3 regions of the Rouxiella sp. Mn2063 genome follow, and region 3 is predicted to be linked to each of the others. Evidence: predicted binding sites of a transcription regulator. Region 3 holds the regulator's gene; each other region holds the start of a gene.
The links. Region 3 encodes sigma-54, which starts transcription at its own class of promoters, with help from an activator protein. Its sites were predicted from a motif close to GTTGGCACANNTTTCGCTNT; they were not measured.

Region 1 (4,355 bases), on a different contig from region 3:
TCCTGCATCGCCGGCGCTTCGCCGATAATATCCGCCGTTGGGCCACTCGCAGGTTGAGAACGCGGTGGCTGTTGTTGTTCTTGATAGTGACTAATGGCACGTTCAACCAGTGCAACCGCTTCATCAATATCAAAAGGTTTAGGCAGATAATCGAACGCCCCTTGCTGATAAGCGCTGACTGCGGCGTCCAAATCAGAATGCGCGGTCATTATGATGACCGGAAGCATCGGGTGACGTTGTTTGATCTGTTTTAATAGCGCCAAACCATCCATGCCAGGCATACGAATATCTGACAGCAGTACGTCAGGGGTTTGCGTCGCAATGGCTTCTAATACGTCGTTGCCACTGTCGAAGGCAGTACAAGTCAGACCCGCTCCTGTAAGCGCTCGTTCAAGTACCCAGCGGATGGAACTATCGTCATCGACGATCCAAACTATCCCTCGTTGCATAAGAACCTCACTGGCGAATAGGCAGGTAGACCGAGAATTCGGTATGACCTGGCCAACTGTTAAATTCAACTTTACCCGAATGCTGATCAATTAAACTGCGTGCGATAGACAGGCCTAAACCTGTGCCACCTTCACGGCCGCTGACCATGGGGTAAAAAAGCGTATCCTGCAAATGGGCCGGTACACCGGGGCCGTCATCTTCAATATCGATGCGAGCCGCCAAGCGGTAGCGAACGCCGTGCAGCGTAATTTGAAAAGCAGTACGAGTTCGTAAGGTGATGGTGCCACCTTCCTCTCCCAGTGCCTGCAAAGCATTTCGGGTAATATTAAGCAGAATTTGCTCAATTTGATCCGGATCGTGCATCAGTTCCGGCAGACTCGGATCATAGTCACGTACCAGCGTCACATTGTCGGGTTTCTCCATCGAAACCAATTGGCAGACTCGCTCGGCAACCTGATGAATGCTTTGTGTTATATGCTGGCTTGGCCGTTGTGGTCCAAGTAAGCGATCGACAAGATTCCGCAATCGGTCAGCTTGTTCAATAATGACTTTGGTATATTCCAGCAGGGAAGGGTCAGGCAAAGCTTTAGATAAAAGTTGTGCCGCACCGCGTAATCCACCCAGCGGGTTTTTAATTTCATGTGCTAATCCGCGAATTAAATCGCGAGCAGCAACTTGTTGTGCATGTTGCAACTGTTCTTGACTGAGGCGACGCTGATTATCCATTGGCGCGAGTTCAATCAAAATATACCCTTCAGGTAATGCCTGAGCCGTTAGCGACATAATATGTGCCCGGCCATCGACGACTAGCGTCACTTCACTATCAGTAAAACCCTGTCCTAATTCGATGCTTTCCCGCATCAGCTCAATATTAAGCGAAAAATAACCAATCAGCTCTGGCAGAGGAGTGCCAAATAACTTACGCGAGCTTTGCGCTAATAATTGTTGAGCAGCCGGATTGGCATAATGGACGGCCAATTCGTTGTCCAACAGCAGAACGCTGTTGATTAAAGAATTGAGGATCTGCCCAGCATCGGGCAGCTTGCCTGTTGCCATACAGCAGTCTCCCGCATCTCATCGATGCAATGTAATAGCGTTATTCCGGAAAACTCACGGACCAGAGGCGTTGATAATTAGATGCGCGGTAAAAAAAGCCCATCATTGAGATGGGCTTTAACATTTCCACGGCAACAATAAACTACTCACGTAGTTTTGATGAGCCACCTTATTTTGTCGCTCATCGGATAATGCACGCAGCGTGATATTTAAGCCCGCCACGCTGCGCTGTCGTGCGTTATTAAACGCAGCTGTACGTTATTAAACGCTGTAGTACAGTTCGAACTCAACTGGGTGTGGAGTCATGCGTACGCGGTCCATCTCTTCTTTGCGCAGCGCGATGTAAGCGTTGATTGCATCGTCAGTGAATACGCCACCACGAGTCAGGAACTCACGGTCTTGATCCAATGCGTTCAATGCTTCTTCCAGTGAACCTGCAACTTTTGGAATCTCTGCATCTTCTTCTGGTGGCAAGTGGTACAAGTCTTTGTCCATTGCATCGCCAGGGTGGATCTTGTTGATAACACCATCAAGGCCAGCCATCAGCAGAGCTGCGAACGCCAGGTATGGGTTAGCCGCTGGGTCTGGGAAACGTGCTTCGATACGTACAGCTTTAGGGCTAGATACGTGTGGAATACGGATAGACGCAGAACGGTTACGTGCAGAGTAAGCCAACATAACAGGCGCTTCGTAACCTGGGACCAAACGCTTGTAAGAGTTGGTGGTTGGGTTAGCGTAGGCGTTGATAGCTTTAGCGTGTTTGATGATACCGCCGATGTAGAACAGCGCCATTTCAGACAGGTTGCCGTATTTGTCGCCAGAGAACAGGTTAGTACCGTCTTTGGACAGAGACATGTGGCAGTGCATGCCTGAACCGTTATCGCCAAACATTGGTTTTGGCATAAAGGTCGCAGTTTTACCAAATGCGTGAGCCACGTTGTGCACCACGTATTTGTAGATTTGGATTTCGTCAGCTTTTTTGGTCAGGGTGTTGAAGCGGGTTGCCACTTCGTTCTGGCCAGCAGTTGCCACTTCGTGGTGGTGAGCTTCAACAACCAGGCCCATCTCTTCCATGGTCAGACACATGGTAGAACGCAGGTCCTGAGAGGAGTCAACTGGTGGTACTGGGAAGTAACCGCCTTTCACTGCTGGACGATGGCCTTTGTTGCCGCCTTCGTATTTGGTGCTGGAGTTCCACGCACCTTCGATATCATCGATAGCAACATGAGAACCGGAGATGCTGCTGCCGAAACGAATGTCGTCAAACAGGAAGAACTCTGGCTCTGGCCCGAACAGAACGGTGTCTGCGATGCCTGAAGAGCGCAGGAAATCTTCTGCACGTTTTGCCGTTGAGCGCGGGTCACGGTCGTAACCTTGCAGCGTGGTTGGCTCAAGGATGTCACAACGAACGATCAGGGTAGTCTCTTCGTAGAACGGGTCCAGAACTGCAGTGCTCGCATCAGGCATCAGAACCATGTCTGATTCGTTAATACCTTTCCAACCGCCGATAGAAGAACCATCGAACATTTTACCTTCTTCGAAGAAGTCGGCATTTACCTGGTGGGAAGGGATGGTAACGTGCTGCTCTTTACCTTTGGTATCAGTGAAGCGTAAGTCAATAAACTTAACTTCATGTTCCTGGATCATCGTCAAAACGTGTTCAGCAGACATACTAGCTCTCCAAATTTCTCATTATCGTCGTGGAACGAATAAGCATTTAGTTAATAACAGACTTATTAGTGAATAAAAGCCCTAGTTAAAATGGCGTGTGGCTTAAACAGTTTTTCATCTCTGTGATAAGTCGCTTTTCACCCTGGCAATCTAGTAGCGAAAACTGTGCCAACTTTGTAAAAATCACGACAACCTATGCACAGAAGGGTTAAGTAGGGTAGTAAGTATGCACCATAACAGAAATCTTGCACCAAATGTGTGCTTATACTTTGCACCGAGGCACCAATTTGGTGCACCAAGATGGTTCAACGACCGATTTGCACCGCGAAAGGGATCACAAAGTAGCCATTCAAAAGTTGTTTTGCATAGATTCTTGTGAACTTGTTTAGTACCGCGGCTAATACGTGTACAATACCGCGCTATTTCTATATTTCTAAAATGCCTGAGGCAAAGCTGTGATCGAAAATTTGCGTAACATCGCCATTATTGCGCACGTTGACCATGGGAAAACTACCCTGGTTGATAAGTTGCTACAACAATCCGGTACCTTCGGAGAGCGTCAAGAAGCAACTGAGCGTGTAATGGACTCCAACGATTTGGAGAAAGAGCGTGGGATTACCATCCTCGCTAAAAACACCGCCATTAATTGGAAAGACTACCGCATCAACATCGTTGATACCCCGGGACACGCCGACTTCGGCGGCGAGGTAGAGCGCGTAATGTCTATGGTTGACTCGGTACTGCTGGTTGTCGACGCAATGGATGGCCCGATGCCGCAAACCCGTTTCGTGACCAAAAAAGCATTTGCTAATGGCCTGAAACCAATTGTGGTTATTAACAAAGTTGACCGTCCTGGCGCGCGTCCTGACTGGGTTGTGGATCAGGTATTTGACCTGTTCGTTAACCTTGATGCGACCGACGAGCAACTCGATTTCCCTATCATCTATGCTTCTGCATTGATGGGTATCGCGGGTACCGACCATACCGATATGGCCGAAGACATGACCCCGCTGTATCAGGCAATCGTTGACCACGTATCTCCACCAAAAGTAGAGATCGAAGCACCGTTCCAGATGCAAATCTCCCAGTTGGACTACAACAACTACGTAGGTGTTATCGGCATCGGCCGTATCAAACGTGGTGTTGTTAAGCCTAACCAGCAGATCACTGTTATCGAC
Region 2 (4,355 bases), on a different contig from region 3:
GGCGATACCAATAAACCGATTATTTATGATGTTGAAAATCTGCGCGATGGCAACAGCTTTAGTGCCAGACGTGTCAAAGCAGTGCAGCATGGTAAGCCGATTTTCTATATGACCGCATCATTCCAAAGTCCGGAAGAAGGCTTTGAGCATCAAAATGCTATGCCACAGGTCCCTGCACCGGAGAGCTTGAAATCAGAAACGGAAATTGCCCAAAGCCTGGCCCATATGCTGCCAGAAAAATTACGCGATAAATTCTTAAACCCAAGAGCTATCGAGATGCGGCCGGTGAAATTCCATAATCCACTGGCACCAGAAAAAGACGAACCAACTCGCGCAGTCTGGTTCAAAGCCAATGGCAGCGTCCCGGATGATTTACGCGTTCATCAGTATTTATTAGGTTACGCCTCAGATTTTAACTTCCTGCTCACTGCACTGCAGCCACACGGCGTTGGCGTATTGAATCATGGCATGCAGGTTGCCACCATCGACCATTCAATGTGGTTCCACCGCCCATTCCGCTTAGATGATTGGTTGTTATATAGCGTTGAAAGCACCTCCGCCTCCGGTGCGAGAGGTTTTGTACGCGGACAGTTCTATACCCGCGACGGGGTATTAGTTGCCTCGACAGTACAAGAAGGCGTAATGCGGCAGAGCACGGGAAGTGGCAACACGACCCGATAAGCTAAACACAAGGCGCGGGATGCAAAGATTTTCGCCTTAAAACCCGTGCCGGGCACGTTAGGCAACGCTGAACGAGCGAACTTACGCCAACGCTAAATAAACAGCCAATAGCTCTTTCTAAATCAAAAAAAGGGTGGGCGATAACATTATCGCCCACCCTTTCATTTTGCTATCAGTCATTATCTGCCAAGACAGACCTGACTATTATTAATTATTGGTTGTAAGCATTCTCGCCGTGGCTGTTAACATCCAGACCTTCGCGTTCTTGATCTTCTGGCACACGCAGTCCAACAACCAAGTCGGCAATTTTGAAGGCAATGAAAGCGACAACGCTAGACCAAACTAAGCACACGATAATGCTGAAAATCTGCACCCAAACTTGATGGCCCATGGTTACGCCGGTCGCATAACCCACACCGCCCAGTGAACTAGAGGTGAACACACCAGTCAGGATACAACCTACGATGCCGCATACGCCATGCACACCGAATACGTCACAGGTATCATCAACACGCAGCCATTTTTTCAGGGTTACTACGCCCCACAGGCCAGTAACACCGCCAATCAGACCGATAATCAGCGCACCGCCTACACCGACGCTACCACAAGCTGGAGTGATCGCAACCAGGCCAGCAATCGCACCTGAAGAAGCACCCAACAGTGAAGGTTTACCACGAACCATCCACTCGACCAGAACCCATGACAGGATTGCGCCAGCGGTTGCCATTACAGTGTTAAGGAAAGCTAATGCTGCAATGGAGTTCGCCGCGCTTGCAGAACCGGCGTTGAAACCGAACCAACCAACATACAGAATTGCTGCGCCGGTAAATACCATCGGCAGATTGTGTGGTTTGAAAGCTTCTTTACCAAAACCAACGCGTTTACCCAGCATATAAGCACCAACTAAACCTGCGCTCGCGGCGTTGATGTGCACCACAGTACCACCAGCAAAGTCCAGCGCGCCGTCAGTTGCCAGCAAGCCACCCGCCCATACCATGTGCGCCATTGGCAGGTAGGAGAAGGAGAACCAGATAACGGTGAAAATCAGTACCGCAGAGAAACGCACACGTTCAGCAATACCACCCACAATCAGTGCGATAGTGATACAAGCGAATGAACACTGGAATGCGACCTGAATCAGCTGTGAGAAGGTGCCGCTCAGTGAAGTCAGCGTAATACCTTTCATCAGTGCGTTGCTAAAACCACCGAAGAAGGCGTTACCTTCGCTGAAAGCCACGCTGTAGCCGTACAACATCCACAGCACACAAACTAGAGCAAAGGTGACGATAACCTGAGTCATCATCGACAATACGTTCTTAGAACGCAGCAAGCCGCCGTAGAACAACGCCACGCCAGGTACGGTCATAAACAATACCAGTGCGGTACAAATCATCATGAAGGCGTTATCAGCCTCATTCGCTGCGACCGGATCTGCAGCCATCGCCAGCGTAGGTAGCATCGCTACCGCAGCCAGTCCGATCATGGATAAAAGTTTTTTCATGCTTAATCTACCCCTGTTTCTCTAATACCCAGAGCCTGTAATTACAGCGCGGCTTCGTCGGTTTCACCGGTACGGATACGAATAACACGTTGCAATTCAGCAACGAAAATTTTGCCATCACCAATTTTTCCGGTGTAGGCGGCTTTACTGATCACATCGATCACTTCATCGATCTGATCGTCAGCAATCGCAATATCAATTTTTACTTTTGGCAGAAAGTTAACGCTATATTCTGCACCACGGTACAACTCGGCATGGCCTTTTTGGCGACCAAAACCTTTGACTTCAGTTACGGTCAGCCCTTGAATTCCAACAGCAGACAACGCTTCACGCACATCTTCCAGCTTGAAAGGTTTGATCACCACAGTAACCAGTTTCATTTTGCCACTCCTCGAATTAAGAGCCAGTGTGAGATAAGTCACATCCGATACTGAATGGTTTAAAGCAAAGGCTGTGCCAAAAATGCACATCGCCCCGATTTCCCTGAATTGGCAAATTGTGCGCCCCAAATCAGGGCTTTTTAGCTGAAATTATGTGCGCATTACTGTCGGCATTAAAAATAGACGCACCAACAGTGAGCGTTACGCCTTTTTTTGGTGCGTCAAAATAAGAAAAGGAAAATAAATTGTCAGTTTTTGGTGCGAGGAAGAAAAGCTTGTGGGACTAACAGAAGATTTATGTAGCGGCAAAGCCAGATCAAATCTACTTTGCCGCGGGATGGTAATGGCTAAATAGTTTCCGTTTCCAGTTGACCAGCGCTGAGCGTTTCGCCCGCTTGCTGCAACTGATACATCTGATAATAACGGCCTTTTTCTGCGAGCAGTTGTAAATGGCTACCTTGCTCAACCGCATGACCACGATGGAGAACTAAAATGTTATCGGCCTCGACAATGGTCGACAAACGGTGAGCAATCACCACTAATGTCGTTTGTTGTCGAATGGCGCGCAGTGCACGAGAAATAGCCTGTTCAGTGCCAGAGTCAATATTGGCCGTTGCCTCGTCAAGGATCAAAATCTCTGGTGCTTGCACCAGAACACGTGCCATGGCTAATAATTGCTTCTGCCCCACTGATAGATTATTACCCTGCTCACCCAAGCGTGTGGCAATACCTTCTGGCATCTGTTTAATCAGCGGTGCAAGCTGCACGGTTTCCAATGCTTGCCACACTTTCTGCTCATCGATATTACGTCCCAGCGTAATATTGGCATACACTGAATCGGCTAGTACCACAGGATCCTGTTGCACCATCGCGATCCCTTTACGTAAAACAGCGTGAGAAAGGTCAGTCAGCGGACGACCATCAACGAGGATTTTGCCTTTATTAAGCGGGTAATATCCCATCAGTAAATTCGCTAAGGTACTTTTCCCGCTACCGGTATGCCCAACTAGCGCAACAAAATTACGCGAAGGAATGTGCAGATTGATATTTTCCAACACCCATTTATCAGCACGATAAGCAAAGCTCAGATCACGCATCACCACTTCACCGCTAGTGAGCGGTTTGATGTCCTTGCCATATTGCTGCTGTGACCTGTCCATCAGCTCAAAAATACGCTCACCAGCGACCACCGCCTGTTGCAAAATAGACTGCTGCGATGTCAGCTCAATCAGCGGTTCGTTTAACCGTGATAAATAGTTAATAAAAGCATAGAGCACGCCGACGCCAATACTGCCTTCAGCACTAAACCCGAACAACACCAACAGACCACAAAGAATTAAGGCGGCAAATAGACTAAGCAAAGGACGCAGCAAGAAACCTTCAAGCTTAAGAGTACGCATACGGGCCAAATAGTGGGATTGGCTAGCATTCGTTAAACGCTCAGCAAAGCGCTTTTGCTGACGGAATTGTTGAATAACGCTCATGCCGTTGATCGCTTCATTGAAGCCATCGTTTATATCAGCAAGATAGCTGCGGACTCGACGCACAACCGGCGTGCTGTAAACCTGATACAGCGCCATCACCACCATCACCGCCGGGAAGATAGCGCTGGCGATCAATGCCATTCGCAAATCCAGGCTGAACATCGCCACCAGCATGGCACTGATCAACGCTAAACTGCGCAATACGGTGGAGACAACCGTGACATATAAATCACGCACGACTTCTGTATCATTAGTCACACGCGAGATAAGCTGCCCGACGGGTTGAGTATCAAAAGCACTTAACGGCTG
Region 3 (4,355 bases):
ACGCTTTTGGCCGTCAGTATTCCGGCTTTCGCGCTGAAAGATGACACGACTAAACCGATTAAAATCGATTCGGATAATCAGGCATTGGACGTCAACACCAATACCGCCACCTTTACTGGCAACGTAATTGTCAATCAAGGAACGATTCAGGTAAAAGCCGATAAAGTCGTCGTCATTCGACCACAAGGCCAGTCAGGCAAAGAGATTGTAGAAGGTTACGGCAATCCAGTGACTTTCTATCAGATGCAGGACAATGGCAAACCTATTACCGGCCACGCGCTGAAAGTACGCTATGAAGTCGCCACCGACTTGGTTACCTTGACGGGTGATGCCTACCTTGAACAGCTAGATAGCAACGTCAAAGGCGATCGCATTACTTATCTGGTGCAAAAACAGCAGATGGAAGCTTTCAGCGATAAAGGCAAACGTGTCACCACTGTGCTGGTGCCGAATGAATTGCAGGATAAAAAGCCCGCTGCAGCAGCCGGCCAGAAAAAGAGTAACTGATAGCTTATGGCAACATTAATCGCAAAAAATCTGGCTAAGGCTTATAAAGGGCGTAAAGTCGTTGAAGACGTTAGCCTGACCGTAAATTCAGGTGAAATTGTCGGTTTGCTAGGACCAAATGGTGCGGGTAAGACCACTACCTTTTATATGGTTGTTGGCATCGTCCAGCGCGATGCAGGCAGCATCATTATCGATGAAGAAGATATCAGCCTGTTACCGCTGCATACTCGTGCTCGTCGCGGTATCGGTTATCTGCCGCAAGAAGCTTCGATCTTCCGCCGCCTGAGCGTTTACAACAACTTAATGGCCGTCTTGGAAATCCGCGACGATCTCAGCAAAGAGCAGCGTAACGACCGTGCCAATGAGTTGATGGAAGAGTTCCATATTTCACATTTGCGCGATAACCTCGGTCAATCGCTATCTGGTGGTGAACGCCGCCGTGTGGAAATTGCCCGTGCACTTGCCGCGAATCCTAAGTTTATCCTGCTTGATGAACCCTTTGCCGGGGTCGATCCGATTTCCGTTATCGACATTAAAAAGATCATCGAACATTTGCGTGACAGCGGCCTCGGGGTTCTGATTACTGACCACAACGTGCGTGAAACTCTCGACGTCTGTGAGCGAGCTTATATCGTAAGCCAAGGCCAATTGATTGCCCACGGCTCACCAACGGATATTCTCGCCGATGAACAAGTAAAACGCGTCTATCTGGGTGAAGCATTCCGCTTGTAACGTTGCCAAGTAGGCGTCGTTGTATAACCTGATGTTGTGCGAAATAATGTTGTGTAGCAATGCTCGAAAACAGTATGACCGTTCAGAAATAGTATGAGTGGTATCCGAATAGGTTCTCGTTATTAACGGAAGTACAGCCAAGATATGAAGCAAGGTTTGCAACTCAGGCTCAGCCAACAATTGGCCATGACCCCACAGCTACAGCAGGCGATACGCTTGTTGCAACTGTCTACGCTTGAACTCCAACAAGAAATCCAGCTCGCACTGGAAAGTAACCCATTGTTGGAACAAACCGACTTACATGGTGAAATCGACGCCCAAGAGAGCGTCGATAGCGAAGACTTGGATACCCGCGAAGCCCTCGAACAAAAAGATATGCCAGAGGAGCTACCGCTAGATGCCACCTGGGACGAAATCTATACCGCAGGCACGCCTTCAGGTATGGGTAACGACTACAGCGATGATGAATTGCCCGTTTATCAAGGCGAAACCACCCAAACGCTGCAAGACTATCTGATGTGGCAGGTTGAGCTGACACCGTTTTCTGATACCGACCGCGCTATCGCCACATCAATCGTTGATGCGGTTGACGATACTGGCTATTTGACCGTGTCACTCGATGACATTCTCGAAAGTATGGGTGATGAAGAAGTCAGCATGGAAGAGGTTGCCGCCGTACTCAAACGCGTGCAACGTTTTGACCCTGTTGGCGTCGCGGCACGCGATCTGCGCGATTGCCTGCTCATTCAACTCTCGCAATATGTCACCGAAACCGCGTTTCTGAGTGAAGCTAAACTTATCGTCAGCGAACATTTAGATTTGCTCGCCAACCACGATTTCCGCGCGCTGATGCGAGCAACCCGCCTAAAAGAAGATACACTGAAAGGTGCGATGCAACTGATTCAGTCGCTGGACCCTCGCCCAGGCCAATCGATCAACACTGGCGAATCCGAATATGTGATCCCAGACGTCTTGGTGAGAAAAATCGGCAAAGTGTGGGCCGTCGAATTAAATTCAGACAGCATCCCTCGCTTAAAAATCAACCAGCAATATGCGGCTATGGGTAATTCGGTACGTAACGACAGCGACGGCCAATTTATTCGTAGTAATCTGCAAGAAGCCAAATGGTTGATCAAAAGTCTGGAAAGCCGCAACGAGACATTATTAAAAGTCACCCGCTGTATTGTTGAACAGCAGCAAGCCTTCTTTGAATTGGGTGAAGAGCATATGAAACCGATGGTGTTGGCCGATATCGCCAGTGCCGTAGAAATGCATGAATCAACCATATCGCGCGTCACCACGCAAAAGTTTTTGCACAGCCCGCGCGGTATTTTTGAGCTGAAATATTTCTTCTCCAGCCACGTCAATACAGACAGCGGTGGCGAGGCATCATCAACCGCTATCCGTGCATTGGTGAAGAAATTGATCGCGGCGGAAAATCCCGTCAAACCATTGAGTGACAGCAAGTTGGCCACGATGCTATCCGATCAAGGGATTATGGTGGCCCGCCGTACTGTTGCAAAATACCGAGAGTCCTTGTCCATCCCGCCGTCAAACCAACGCAAACAGTTAGTTTGACCTCAACAGAGAAGGAAGACATTATGCAGCTCAACATTACCGGACATCACGTTGATATCACCGATCCATTGCGAGAATTCGTGACCACAAAGTTTGCCAAACTTGAGCAATACTTTGACCGAATCAATCAGGTTCATGTGATATTAAGCACTGAAAAAGTAGAGAAAGTTGCAGAAGCTACTCTGCACGTGAACGGCGGCGAGTTGCATGCCACCTCGGAGCATCAGGATATGTATGCTGCTATTGACGGTTTAATTGATAAACTGAGCCGACAGCTCAACAAGCATAAAGATAAACTGAAACAGCACTGACCTTACTCGTAGCACCTAAGGCTACAGTTTTGCACATCGGCTCGTGGCCCCAGGTCCGGGCCGATAAGCATCAAAGGGCAAGACACTTATGTGAAAATGCACCTAAGTGAAAACGCACTTAAGCGATAAACCTAGTTAAGCGAAAATGTGCCTAAGCAAAAAAACGCACCTAAGCGAAAGATGAGATGAACAACGATTCAGCACTACAGTTAACCTCGGTTTTAAACGCCGAGTGCACCAAAAGTAACGTCCAATGCGCCAGTAAAAAACGCGTGCTGGAAATTATCAGCGAGCTAGCAGCCAAACAACTGAATCTGGCTCCGCAGGTCATTTTCGATGCGATCTTAACCCGCGAACGTATGGGCAGTACCGGTATTGGTGCAGGGATAGCTATCCCTCACGGTAAACTGGAAGAGGATACGCTGCGAGCCGTTGGCGTGTTTATCCAACTTGAGCAACCTATCGCCTTTGACGCCATTGATAATCAACCCGTGGACCTACTTTTTGCCTTGCTGGTTCCGGCAGATCAATGTAAAACCCACTTACATACCTTGTCTTTAGTCGCCAAGAAATTGGCTGATAAAGGCGTATGTCGCCGCTTACGTGGCGCGCAAAGCGATGAAGAGCTTTATCAAATCATCACTGAAATAGAGTAATTGAATAGCCTGAAAGCAGGATCGTACTGTTTTTAGCGAAAGCTGAGGGAGTGACAACGTGGTCTTGATGATTGTCAGCGGCCGTTCCGGTTCGGGGAAGTCTGTTGCCTTACGTGCCTTAGAGGACATGGGGTTTTACTGTGTCGATAACTTGCCGGTAGTGCTATTGCCTCAGCTTGCTCAAACGCTTGCTGAACGCAATACTTCTGCCGCCGTGAGCATCGACGTGCGTAATATGCCGGAAACGCCGGAAGTCTACGAGCATGCCATCACCCAGCTACCTGCTAGCTTCTCTCCGCAGTTACTGTTCCTTGATGCCGATCGCAATACGCTGATCCGTCGTTACAGCGATACCCGTCGTCTGCATCCTCTTTCAAGCAAAAATCTGTCGCTGGAAAGCGCGATTGATGAAGAGAGCGATCTACTCGAGCCGCTGCGTTCTAGCGCTGACCTGATTATTGATACCTCAGAAATGTCGGTTCATGAGTTGGCTGAAATGCTACGTACCCGTCTGTTGGGTAAACGTGAACGCGAGCTGACGATGGTGTTTGAATCTTTCGGTTTCAAACAC

Region 1: a site for sigma-54 is predicted at 3,331-3,350, ahead of glnA (glutamate--ammonia ligase). Genes of this name have one in related genera too.
Region 2: a site for sigma-54 is predicted at 2,624-2,643, ahead of glnK (P-II family nitrogen regulator). Genes of this name have one in related genera too.

What each region holds. Positions count from the first base shown of each region.
Region 1 is NZ_JBMOUD010000011.1:11,496-15,850, forward strand. It holds gene glnG (nitrogen regulation protein NR(I)) at 1-449, opposite strand, end outside; gene glnL (nitrogen regulation protein NR(II)) at 457-1,506, opposite strand; gene glnA (glutamate--ammonia ligase) at 1,768-3,177, opposite strand; gene typA (ribosome-dependent GTPase TypA) at 3,633-4,355, shown strand, end outside.
Region 2 is NZ_JBMOUD010000008.1:40,262-44,616, forward strand. It holds gene tesB (acyl-CoA thioesterase II) at 1-681, shown strand, start outside; gene amtB (ammonium transporter AmtB) at 893-2,182, opposite strand; gene glnK (P-II family nitrogen regulator) at 2,224-2,562, opposite strand; gene ACL9RG_RS13130 (SmdB family multidrug efflux ABC transporter permease/ATP-binding protein) at 2,910-4,355, opposite strand, start outside.
Region 3 is NZ_JBMOUD010000004.1:280,858-285,212, forward strand. It holds gene lptA (lipopolysaccharide ABC transporter substrate-binding protein LptA) at 1-507, shown strand, start outside; gene lptB (LPS export ABC transporter ATP-binding protein) at 514-1,239, shown strand; gene rpoN (RNA polymerase factor sigma-54) at 1,384-2,817, shown strand; gene hpf (ribosome hibernation promoting factor) at 2,841-3,128, shown strand; gene ptsN (PTS IIA-like nitrogen regulatory protein PtsN) at 3,314-3,784, shown strand; gene rapZ (RNase adapter RapZ) at 3,843-4,355, shown strand, end outside.